Regions from separate parts of the Bacillus sp. N6 genome, predicted to be linked through region 3. Evidence: predicted binding sites of a transcription regulator. Region 3 holds the regulator's gene; each other region holds the start of a gene.
The links. The regulator NrdR, encoded in region 3, represses ribonucleotide reductase genes. The targets are predictions, from matches to a motif close to AACACNATATATNGTGTT.
Positions count from the first base shown of each region.

Region 1: ACUXVC_RS18145 (anaerobic ribonucleoside triphosphate reductase) is a predicted target of NrdR. The motif match lies at 2,320-2,337, and genes of this name have one in related genera.
Region 2: nrdI (class Ib ribonucleoside-diphosphate reductase assembly flavoprotein NrdI) is a predicted target of NrdR. The motif match lies at 1,653-1,670, and genes of this name have one in related genera.

Region 1 is NZ_CM127843.1:3,546,790-3,551,053, forward strand. Features, by position in the region: gene nrdG (anaerobic ribonucleoside-triphosphate reductase activating protein) at 1-424, opposite strand, end outside; gene ACUXVC_RS18145 (anaerobic ribonucleoside triphosphate reductase) at 421-2,277, opposite strand; gene plsY (glycerol-3-phosphate 1-O-acyltransferase PlsY) at 2,503-3,099, shown strand; gene ACUXVC_RS18155 (HesB/YadR/YfhF family protein) at 3,207-3,497, shown strand; gene ACUXVC_RS18160 (acyl-CoA thioesterase) at 3,524-3,943, opposite strand; gene ACUXVC_RS18165 (glycosyl hydrolase family 18 protein) at 4,055-4,264, shown strand, end outside.
Region 2 is NZ_CM127843.1:1,322,681-1,326,944, reverse strand. Features, by position in the region: gene nrdE (class 1b ribonucleoside-diphosphate reductase subunit alpha) at 1-1,258, opposite strand, end outside; gene nrdI (class Ib ribonucleoside-diphosphate reductase assembly flavoprotein NrdI) at 1,245-1,604, opposite strand; gene ACUXVC_RS06865 (hypothetical protein) at 2,082-2,399, opposite strand; gene ACUXVC_RS06860 (hypothetical protein) at 2,499-2,693, opposite strand; gene ACUXVC_RS06855 (GNAT family N-acetyltransferase) at 3,028-3,606, shown strand; gene ACUXVC_RS06850 (hypothetical protein) at 3,642-4,244, opposite strand.
Region 3 is NZ_CM127843.1:4,465,124-4,469,387, reverse strand. Features, by position in the region: gene ACUXVC_RS23015 (glyceraldehyde-3-phosphate dehydrogenase) at 1-570, shown strand, start outside; gene speD (adenosylmethionine decarboxylase) at 961-1,344, shown strand; gene nrdR (transcriptional regulator NrdR) at 1,628-2,089, shown strand; gene ACUXVC_RS23000 (replication initiation and membrane attachment family protein) at 2,242-3,651, shown strand; gene dnaI (primosomal protein DnaI) at 3,685-4,264, shown strand, end outside.

The DNA.
Region 1 (4,264 bases), 920 kb from region 3:
TGGAGCTTCCGCGAAATGGAAGTGTTAAATCTTTTTCCTCAATTTCAAACCTTCCATCGACTAAAACATCCCCATAATGTAACAACTCTATCATATCATTATTTTGAGAACTCTGTATCTCTTCTAACGTATAACCTGTATACATCCATAGGTTTTTTTTCAAATCTTTCACGATTTTTGCTACCTTTTTCACTTCAGCAGCTTGAAAAAATGGATCTCCACCTGAAAATGTTACATCAGTTAATGGATTACTTGCAATCTCTTTCACAATTTCTTCTACTGTCATTTCCATTCCGTTGCAAATATTCCACGATTTCGGATTGTGGCAACCAACGCAACGATGCGGACAGCCCGCAAAAAACACGACTGTCCGCAATCCTTCTCCATCTACTACACTATCATGAATAATATTCATCACTTTCATTTATGTTTCACCCGATCTATCTCTTCACTACGTTTCGCACTATTCCACTTTGACATATCTCCTACAAGATAGCCTGTTATACGGCGAATTCTTTCTATATTAGCCTCATCTTCATTCCCGCAACTTGGACATTCATTCCCAATAACCCCGTGATAACTACAGCACTTACAACGGTCAACAGGATGATTAATTGAACCGTATCCAACGCCATGTTCTGCCATGGCTTGTACAATTTGTTTTAATGCCTTTTTGTTATGCATTGCTGCTCCGTCTAGTTCAATATACGTAATGTGTCCCCCGTTACATAGAGCATGGAACGGACCTTCTAAACGGATTTTATTTATCGCTTGAATGTTATAATAAACTGGAATATGGAATGAATTCGTATAGTAATTATGGTTCGTTATACCGCTAATCACGCCAAATTCTTCTCTATCTTTTTTCACAAACTTCCCTGATAATCCTTCTGCTGGAGTTGCAATTACTGAGAAATTCAGTTGATGTTCTTCTGTCGCTTTATCCATTCTATCTCTCATAAAGGAAATAATTTCATACCCAAGTTTCCATGATTCTTCATCTTCCCCATGATGCTTTCCTGTTAAAGCTACTAAACATTCCGCAAGACCGATAAAACCAATACTTAACGTCCCTTGTTTTAAAATCGAGGCTACGGAGTCTTCAGGATGCAATGTTTCTCCACCACGCCATACACCTTGTGAATATAAAAACTGAAAATCTCTTGCTCGCTTCGTACATTGATACGCAAATCTTTCTAATAGCTGCTTAATTCCTAAATCTAAATAGTAGTTTAGCGCTTCAAAAAATGCTTCTTTTGAACCACTAATTAACGCTAATTTCACTAAATTGATAGACGTAAATGATAAATTCCCTCTACCAATCGCTGTTTCTTCTCCATGTATATTAGACATAACACGGGTACGACATCCCATGTAACATACTTCACTTTCTGGTCTTCCATCATAATGCACTGCATTAAACGGAGCATCTAAAAATGAAAAGTTAGGGAATAATCGCTCTGCAGTTGTCTCTAATGCTAATTCAAATAAATCGTAATTCGGATCACTTTCTTCAAAATTCACACCTTTTTTCATCTTGAAAATTTGAATCGGAAAAATTGGTGTCTCTCCTTTACCAAGTCCAGCTTGTGTTGCTTTTAATAGTTGTTTAATTAACATTCTTCCTTCTTTTGATGTATCTGTTCCGTAATTAATAGAAATAAACGGTACTTGTCCTCCGCCCCTACTATGCATACTATTCGAATTATGAACGAAAGCCTCACACGCTTGATACGTATCATTTTCCGTTTCTTTCCATGCAAATTCTTCTATTTGTTCTTTCGTAAGCGGATATGATTGTAATCGTTTTTTATGTCTCTCAATTGTTTTTCGTACATAAGGTGCTAAATCAATATCAAAGAGTGCAAACGATTGACCGCCATGCTGCATATTTTGATTCGCTTGAAAAATAATAGACGAAAGAGCCAATGCACTTTTAATGTCTTGTGGTTGTCTCATATGTCCATGTCCAGTATGAAAACCGTTAGCAAGCATTTGCGCTAACGGAATTTGCGAACAAGTCGTCGTTCCTGTCGCATAAAAATCTAAATCATGTGGATATAATATATTTTCATTTATCGCTTTTTTCACTTGATCTGACAATAAACTCTCAACAGCATAATATTTTGCACTCTCAGATGCGAACGTTCCCATTACACCCATTGGAGAGCGGCCGTCTACATTTGCATTTTCTTGCATTAAATCTTGTTCATTGCCGTGGACTATCGTCTCGAACACTTTCATTAATTCTTCTCCACGTGTATTATTTTGTAACATTTATAACCCTCCACCAATATGTTGTTGTCTTTTGATTAAAATGTTACTACATATAGTCTTGCTGTTTCTGTGAGAAATGTAACATTACTGTGAAATTTTTTTCACGAAATAATGAATTTTTCATTTACAAAAAAGAAATGTGCTCTTTACAAATGTATGGTACAATATACGGGAAAAACTCTTTTTACCCTTTATCAACACATTTGAATAAAGGAGACTGAACTTATGGTTACTACATATCTTTTATTTATCGTTGCCTACTTGCTTGGCTCGATTCCATTTGCACTAGTTGTTGGAAAAATTGGCTACGGAATCGATATTCGTGAGCACGGGAGCGGTAATCTAGGCGGAACAAACACATTCCGTACATTAGGGAAAAAAGCAGGTTTTACCGTTACAATTGCTGACATTTTAAAAGGGACATTAGCAACAAGTCTACCAATGATTTTCGGATTAGATATTCACCCACTATGGTTCGGGTTAGCGGCTGTTCTTGGACATGTCTACCCGATCTTCGCGAAATTCCGTGGTGGTAAAGCAGTTGCAACTTCTGCTGGGGTGCTATTATGCTATTCACCAGTTGTTTTTGCAATATTGGCTGTTGTATTTTTCACCCTTTTATTTACAACAAGATACGTATCACTTTCTTCTATGGTAACAGCAGTTGTTGCTGTTATTGCATCCATTGTTAGCGGGGATAAAATCTTCATTATTGCGATGTGTTTATTAGCAGGTATGGTTATTTATAAACACCGTGCAAATATCGGACGAATTATAAATAAAACTGAACCAAAAGCAAACTTTTCAAAAAAGCAAAAATAAGATCGTAACCCACATAACGCAAAAAGAAAACGTGAAGCATATTAATAGCGTCTTTTTGCGTTATTTTTTATACTAAAGAAAAGCAACATAATTTGGAGGAACTATACATGAATCTTTCCGTAACAAAAGAAGCAGCACAATGGTATAAAAATGAATTAAACTTACAATCAAATGAAACACTACGCTTTTTCGTACAATACGGTGGTTGCAGTACTGTGCAAAAAGGACTTTCTTTAGGTATTCGTAAAGATGATCCTGCACATCCTGCTGTTCAAATTCAAGAAGAAGGTATTAACTTCTTTATTGAAGGCGATGATGAATGGTTCTTCGATGGACATAATTTATCTGTTACACTTAACGAAGGTGACGACTTCCCACAATTTAATTATGAAAAATAAAAAAACGTGGCTTCTGCCACGCTTTTTTATTTTTTCTTAATTTCCTCATATTTCGCATACCACTCAGGATATAACTTTTTAAATGATACAGGGCGGAACCCTTCTTTTTTCGCACAAATATTCGTCGTACTTGCAGTAATACAAAGTTCACCATCACCATTATATATTTCATATCCATATACAACGCGAAGTGGGCTCACAGTATCTACCCATGTTTTTACGATTGCTTTTTCTCCGTAACGCATCGCTTTACGGTATGAAATTTGTAAATCTAACACAGGAGAAATAATTCCTTCTTTCTCCATTTCAACATATGAAAAACCTAAATCTTGTATAAGTTTCGTGCGACCTAACTCAAGCCACACTAAGTAGTTTGAATGGTAAACAACACCCATTTGATCTGTTTCCGCATAACGGATTTCAACTTCATGTTCTGCTACAAACATATGTATATTCGCCTTCTTTCACTTCTGCTACCTTGCATACATTTAATCATAATACAGTGACATCAAAAATAAAATAAAAATAGTGAATCTTTTCCCGAAAGGAGCCAGCATATGATTCAAATTGTAACTGTTCGTAGTGGTGATAGCGTATATAGCTTGGCATCAAAATATGGATCAACACCTGACGAAATAGTAAAAGACAATGGATTAAATCCAGCTGAAACACTCGTTGTTGGTCAGGCACTTATCGTTAATACGAAAGGGAATAATTATTATGTACAGCCCGGTGACAGCCTATATCGAATTTCTCAAACATATAAT
Region 2 (4,264 bases), 2.2 Mb from region 3:
GAATTTCTTTATTTTCCATTACGTTTACGATATTTAACGATCCTAAGTTACAGTTAATATCACGACGGATAATGTCATCTGTGCCGTAATCATTTATTTCTGAAGTTTCTTGAAGCTGGAAGATTTCTGTACATAAGTTCGACATCTTCACAGTTCCAATATCCTTCAATGGATGTTGATTATTTGCATTTGATTTAAACATTAAGTATGGGTAACCAGACTCAAGCTGAATCATAGCGATTTTAATAAGCATATCACGTGCACTAATATCTAGTGGCTTCTTCTTCACTTTCGGATTGCTCATTAATTCATCGTACATTTCATCAATATCAATATCATCTAAGTGCTTGCCATATTCTTTATAAACCGTATAAGGTGCGAAAACATGGAAAGGCTCATTTTTCTCAGCAAGCTCAAAGAACTTACTTGGAACGATAATTCCGATTGATAGAGACTGAATACGGCTCTTCTCATCGGCATTTATTTTTTTTGTATCAAGGAATTCAATAATATCCCAATGGAAAATGTTTAAATATACTGCACCGGCACCTTTTCGTTGGCCAAGTTGATTCGCATATGAAAACGAATCTTCAAGCAATTTCATAACAGGTACTACACCACTTGCAGCGTTGTCGATACCTTTAATTTGCTCACCACGTGCGCGTAGCTTAGATAAGTTTAAAGCTACTCCCCCGCCGATTTTCGATAATTGCATCGCAGTATTAATGTTAAAGCCGATCGAATTTAAGCTATCGTCCATCTCTAACAAGAAACAAGACACCATTTCTCCTCTTCTGCTTCTTCCCGCATTTAAAAAGGTTGGTGTCGCTGGTTGGTAGTTTTGTTTTACAATCATGCTTGCGAATTGTCTTGCCTTCGAAACATCACCGCGTCCTAAGTATAATGAAACAATTGCTACACGATCTTCATAGCTTTCTAAGTATTGTTTTTGATCATTCGTTTTTAACGCATAATCTTTGTAGAACTTAGATGCTGCCATATAAGATTGGAACTCGAAGTTTTCACCATAAGCGATGTTATATACTTCCTCTACTTCCTCCAAGCTATACTCGTCCAGAACGTTGTAATAGTAATCATGTTCTTTCATATACTCCATTCGCTCTGCCACGCTATTAAAAGGAACGGTATTCTCTCTAGCTTCTTCCATAAAGACTTCTAATGCCTCTTTATCTTTATGAAGCTGATAAAAACCGTCCTGCATTTGCGTGATTTCATTATTCAGTTCAATGTGTCGCAATCTCCCGCACCCTTTCCTTAAAATATTCTACATCGTTATTTGTTCCAGATAACTCAAATTTTGATACAATAGGCACTTCATATTTAGTAGAAATCTTGTCAGCACTTGCACCGAACATGTCTCCCCAGTTACGATTGCCGCTTGCAGATACGCCTTTTAATTTTTCATTATTGCGCTCTAAAAAGTCTAAAACACGTTCTGGTACATTGCCAAAACCTGTTGTATACGTAATAAGAATAAAGTCTTCATCTATTACTAGATCTTCATCAATTTGAACGGCCGGCATATTTAATTTGTGAATGAAACGCTTCACGTTTCCTGTCATAGAATCATATGCAACTAACATTTCCGACCCTCCCTCTCAAATCTATATTCTCTATATGTTGTTCTTGATTTCTCTATATATTGTATTACGTTTCAAAATAAGACACAAGATATATGTATAAATTCTTTCTTTTTTTAACTTTTACTTTTCGACATGATAGCCGTTTTTTTTCAATACAATGACTATGAAACAACATTCTAAAACTCATGTCAATAAAGTGCTTTTCAAAAAAGTTGTCAACGAATTTAACCTTATTTTTAAAAAAGTTAACAATATATTTTGTCATAAAACGGTAGATGCTGAAGAAATATATTTCTCCAGCATCACGCAAAAAAGAACAGATATGAAACGATAATCTGCTCTAAAAAACGATTACATTTATCAAATTTACCTTATTAAATATATTATACATATACTTTCGTCTCTCGTTACATACTAAAAGATAACTATTATAGAAAAAGATTATTATTATGGAACTTCAATTTATTTATGAAAAGTTTATTCAGAGTGCTCAATACGCAAAATATCTTTTACAAATATATGATGTGGATTTTCATCTTTATCAAGCATTGTACATACAGGAGCCTCTTCATCAAAGTATACAATCATTCCTTCAACATACTGATATGTATGTTGAACTTGTACAGTTACTTTAATTTCTATCGCTTCTTCATATGCTCTTTTTATTTTCTGAAGCATTTTTGCTGAACATTTTCGTTTCTCTGAATACATAACCATTCCCATAAATCTATTGCCGGCTCTATCTTTCCACATATAATCCCAATGTGGTAAAATGCCTTGTTTAAAATCGCCCATAATTCCCCTCTCCTTTATCTTTTATTTATCCCACATTAAACGTCCAGTTGGTGAAGGTTACTAATCAGTGAGGGATGCCCTGCTGATCAAAATTCCCCTTTATGAACGTGGCGTTTCTGAATATGTATAAATCACTTGCCCGCCTCGCTGTGCGTTACCAATGAAATGCTTAAAGTCTTCTCTATTTACAACAACTTCTCTGAACGTATAAAATACATCTTTCGTAACAACATACTCCGTTATTTCACCATTTTTCAGCTGATCTAAAATTGTATTTGCTAATTCTTTATCCATGTATTTCACCTCTCTGCAATATTTTATTCTATCGTATATTCTATAGGTCAACAACTGTAAAATTATCCCGCTATTTGCGGGTAGTCCGATTGGTGTTGACTACTAATCAGTCGTGGAATAAACAAAAAATCTTACTGATTAACATTTCACTTTATCTTGTTGTTATGCCATGATTTTATTTTCGTTATTTCGCAAACAATATCGTTTTACTATATGTCCACTAAATATCATATACTAACATAGCTACTTCTCTATATCAAACATTTCGGCATTCAATTATGCAAAGTTCCATACCACTATGCTACAATATACAAATAGAACTAGGAGGGATACTATGATTCGGAAAGCAAAAAAGACAGATGCAATGGCAATAGCTCCTTTATTGTATAATGCTCTGCATGAAATTGCTGAAAAAATCACAGGTAGCACAGTTGAAGCAGAAGTATTACTAGGACTTGAGACATGGTTCTCAAAAGAAAATAACCGTCTGAGCTACGAAAACTGTTTTATTTATGAACAAGACGAGAGTGCAGTTGGAATTATTGTCGCTTATCACGGTAGTGAAGCAACACAGCTTGACGCACCAATTGTACATCACTTAAGAGAATTACATAAAGATGAATCGATTACGTTAGAAAAAGAAGCTGAGCTTGATGAGTATTACATTGATACATTATCAGTTTCAAGTGCACACGGTGGAAAAGGTATTGGTTCTAAATTAATTGAAGCTGCCGAAATCTATGCAACTGAAAAAGGGCATGAAAAAATCGCTTTACTTGTTAATTTAGAAAACACACGCGCCTATTCACTATACGAAAAGTTAGGTTATAAAAAAGATGAAATTGTTATGCTAGTAGGCGAACCTTATGCTCATCTCGTAAAACCATTAAACGTCAAAATTTCTATATCTTAAAAAGAAAGCACACGATTTATATAAATCGTGTGCTTTTATGTTAAATTCGTATTTAATATATTTCCATCCATCGCCTCGTGAAACGTATATGTTGTACATCCCCATGGCTTTCTATGCAAAATAGGAGAACCAGACCATCCCATTGCCCTCAGCTCCGTTCCAATCATCGAATTAAAATAATTATGACCTACAAGAGCAATACTTCCATGTACGAGAGCATAACGATGTAACAGGTAAGCCGCTTGCCTTGCCCTCTCTCTTACTTCCTTATAAGACTCAACATCTTTATGGTAGCCAAGTATCCATAATGTGCGCCCAATGAACATCCATACCTTAATTGTGCATTTCAACCACTTCGGAGCAAAAAAGTATGAAGGAACTTCAGCTTCTCTAAAAAGAGAGTTTTGCATAAAAGATAAAGAATCCGTTAATTCAGCTGCTGATTGTACAGCACGCCTTTGATCACTTGTTAAGACAAATTTCGCTGCTTCAATTGCCTCTATTGTTTCTATCGGCATTTTAGCTTTTTGTATCATTGACTCGGAATCATACTGTTTCATCCATTCGTGAAATGAATTAATTGTCATCGGTTCTCTTATACGACCTAAACAACCATGACGAATAAAAGAAATCTTCATTCTTTTCACTCTCCATTCAT
Region 3 (4,264 bases):
AACTGTTTAGCGCCTGTTGTGAAGGTGTTAGATGAGCAGTTTGGAATTGAAAACGGTTTAATGACGACAGTTCACGCTTATACAAATGACCAAAAAAATATTGATAACCCACATAAAGATTTAAGAAGAGCACGTGCTTGCGGACAATCAATCATTCCGACAACGACAGGTGCTGCGAAAGCGCTAGCAAAAGTTCTTCCGCACTTAAACGGAAAACTTCATGGTATGGCACTTCGTGTACCAACACCAAACGTGTCTCTTGTTGACTTAGTAGTAGATGTAAAACGCGATGTGACAGTTGAAGCTATTAACGATGCATTCAAAACTGTTGCAAACGGTGCGTTAAAAGGTATTGTAGAATTCAGCGAAGAGCCTTTAGTATCTATCGACTTTAATACAAATACACATTCAGCTATTATCGATGGTTTATCTACAATGGTAATGGGTGATCGTAAAGTGAAAGTACTTGCTTGGTATGATAACGAGTGGGGCTACTCTCGTCGTGTTGTAGATCTTGTAACGTTAGTTGTTGAAGAGTTAGCGAAACAAGAAAATGTGCAACACATTTAAGTGAATAAGGGAGGAGAGGGCAAGGCAATATTTGCCCTCTTTTTTTATTTTTTTCTGAAAAGGAAAAAAATTATATAAGTATATTTTAAAAAGTGGACATACCACGAAACGTTGTGATTACTGCATTTGTGAATCGTTTATTTTTTTTAGGGAAAAGTAAAGAGGAAAATATGACAGAAAATCGAAAAAACTGTTGTTGCAAAATGAAAATAAACAAAGTATACTAACACTCGTAAACTTAAGAGCTGAGGTACGTAGTCACTACTTAAAGGGTTAGGACCTCTCTGGACTAACTTTCCCCCGTGGTAGTGGAGCAAGCCAAATTGCAAATTAGTTTTCAATTCGAACAGTTAGAATAAATTTACAAGGGGGAACTGTAGAATGGATACTATGGATACGATGGGTCGTCACGTGATTGCTGAACTTTGGGATTGCGATTTCGACAAGCTTAATGACATGCCGTATATTGAACAATTATTTGTGGATGCAGCACTAAGAGCTGGTGCTGAAGTGCGTGAGGTTGCTTTCCATAAATTTGCACCACAAGGTGTAAGTGGAGTAGTAATTATCTCAGAATCACATTTAACAATTCATAGCTTTCCGGAGCACGGTTACGCAAGTATTGATGTTTATACTTGTGGGGATCGTATTGATCCAAATGTTGCTGCAGAATATATTGCAGAAGGTTTAAACGCGAAAACGCGTGAGAGCATCGAGCTTCCTCGAGGCACTGGTAGCTTCGAAATTAAGCAGAGAGAAACAAAAGCTCTTTAAAAAAGAACATAATTGATTTAAAATGTAAAGAGGTGTATAATGCACCTCTTTTTTAGTTTATAAAAAAGGAAAAATATAACGTACTCGTTAGTTGAATACATTGGACTCTTGCAAATGAGGTAGTGCCCTATATACCATCTTATTTTTAAGTATGAGATGATAAAGTGATGCGCTGAAACTTAAAGTGGTAAGAGAGTTAGAATGAGTTATATAATATTGTATATATATTTTAGGTGAATTGAGTAGAGAAAAATAAAGAGTATAGTGTAAAGGAGTGAATGAATTGCGTTGTCCATCCTGTTCTCATAATGGTACAAGAGTGTTAGATTCGCGTCCGGTAGACGAGGGGCGCTCTATTCGAAGAAGAAGAGAGTGTGAAAGTTGTTTAAGTCGCTTTACGACCTTTGAAAGGGTAGAAGAGTCACCTCTTATCGTTGTTAAAAAAGAAGGCACACGAGAAGAGTTTAATAAAGAAAAGATTTTACGTGGTTTAATTAAAGCGTGTGAAAAAAGACCAGTATCTTTAAGACAATTAGAAGAAGTAACACAAAGCGTGGAACGTGAACTGCGTAATTTAGGTATATCAGAAGTGAAAAGTGATATGATTGGTGAAATTGTTATGGAAGAACTTCGCGATATTGATGATGTTGCTTATGTACGTTTTGCTTCTGTATATCGTCAATTTAAAGATTTAAATGTATTTATTGAAGAATTAAAAGATATACTGCAAAAAGAAAGAGAGTAGAAGTTGTATTTTATTCTCTTTACATACCGTAAGTAATAGGATAAGAGAGCTAGAAGCGAAAGCTAATAGCTCTTTTTCACTAAGAATTTATATAATGAAGATAGAAGGAATGAAGTAGAGGATAGATTGGATGAGAGAAAGGAAAAGCAAGAATGGAAAAACAGTCATGGATGGAGCTATTGCCGATTGATCGTTATAAAGTAAGTGCGAAAGGGCTACTGCATAATTACGACCGAAAAGTATTGACGATGTTGTATCAGCCGTTAATAGGTAGTAGAGCTTTTAGCTTATACATGACACTATGGGGGGAGTTAGAGCAAGATCGTGTATTTGGAAAAGAGAATACACATCATTCCCTTATGGTGACTATGCAAATGCAACTTCCTGAAATATATGAGGAACGAGTAAAGTTAGAGGCAATTGGGCTTTTGAAGGTATATATTAAGAAAGAAAAAGATATTCGAATGTTCATATATGAGTTGCAACCACCTTTATCTCCGAAGCAGTTTTTTGATGATATTGTTTTAAGTATCTTTTTATACAATCGATTGAGTCGGACAAAATATAATCAAGTAAAGCAATATTTCTTAGAAGAAGAATTTGATTTTGCTTCTTATGAAAATGTTACGCGCTCTTTCAATGATGTGTTTGGTTCGTTTAATCCAGGACAGCTTGAGCATGCGCAAGAAGACCTTCGTATTCCAAAAACGACAACTATGCCAAGTAACGAGAAGGGAGACGCTCCGAAAGTTTGGAATGATTTCTTTGATTTCTCTTTATTTGTAGATGGATTGTCCGCTCTTGTTCCTAAAAAGGCGATTACAGATCAAGTAAGAGACTGCGTTATAACACTTGCTTACGTGTATGGTGTAGATGTGTTATCGATGCAAAATATCGTTCTTGGTGCGGTGACAGAGATGCAAACAATTGATATGGAAAGGCTTAGAAAAGGAGCGCGAGATTGGTATCAATTTGAAAATGGTCAAGCATTACCGGTACTAAGTGAAAGAGTACAGCCTCATGCTGCACGTACGATGAAAGAGAAAGAGCCTTCATCACAAGAGGAGATGTTAATAAAGCAGCTAGAGGAAATCTCGCCAAAACAACTATTGAAAGAGATTTCTGGTGGTGCAGAGGCAACGAAAGCGGACTTGCAAATCGTTGAAGATGTCATGATTAATCAAAAATTGACACCAGGAGTTGTGAATGTACTTATTTATTACGTTATGCTACGCTCAGATATGAAACTTGCGAAAACGTATGTCGAGAAGATTGCTGGGCATTGGGCACGTAAAAAGGTCGGTACAGTAGCGGACGCGATGGCGTTAGCGAAAGAAGAGAACCGTCAATATCAAGAGTGGGCTGAGACGAAGAAAAAAGGCCGTACGGCGAAGAAAACGGTACGAAAAGAAATGGTGCCAGATTGGCTTAAGGAAGAAGAGCCGAAAGAACAAGAGAAAGAAACGGCGAAGAAAGATGTAAGTGTAGAAAAAGATGCAAGTACGCTAGAAGATGAACGAAAACGATTAGAAGAAGTGTTAAAAAAATATAAGCGTGATTAATAGAAGAGAATGAACGCTCTTTGAGGTGAGAAAATGGAGCATATTCAAAATTCATTTACAAAATTAATGGAAAATGAAAATTTTAAAAATAGATATGAAGTATTAAAGGCAGAAGTAATGGCGCACCCGCGTGTAAAAGAATTTATAGACGAACATAAAGGTGAAGTAACGACTTCTATGATTGAGCGCAGTCTTGTAAAGTTATATGAATATATTGGACAAAGTGTAGGTTGCGTGGATTGTCCGGATTTAGGTGCATGTAAAAATATGCTGCAAGGATACGAGCCAAAGCTTGTTATTCAAGGGAAGATGATTGATATTCAATACGATCGTTGCGTTAGAAAAGTAGCATATGACGAGAGAAAGAAATATGAAAAACTCGTTCAAAGTGTATATATGCCAACGGATATTTTACAGGCAACTATGGAAAACTTAGACCCTTCTGACTTAAATGCACGTATCGATGCAATTGGCGCAGCGAATGAATTTTTAAGTACATATGAACCAGGTAAAAAAGCACAAGGTTTATATTTGTACGGTAAATTTGGTGTAGGAAAAACGTACCTTTTAGGAGCAATTGCGAACGAGCTTGCTCGAAAGAAAATAAGTTCGA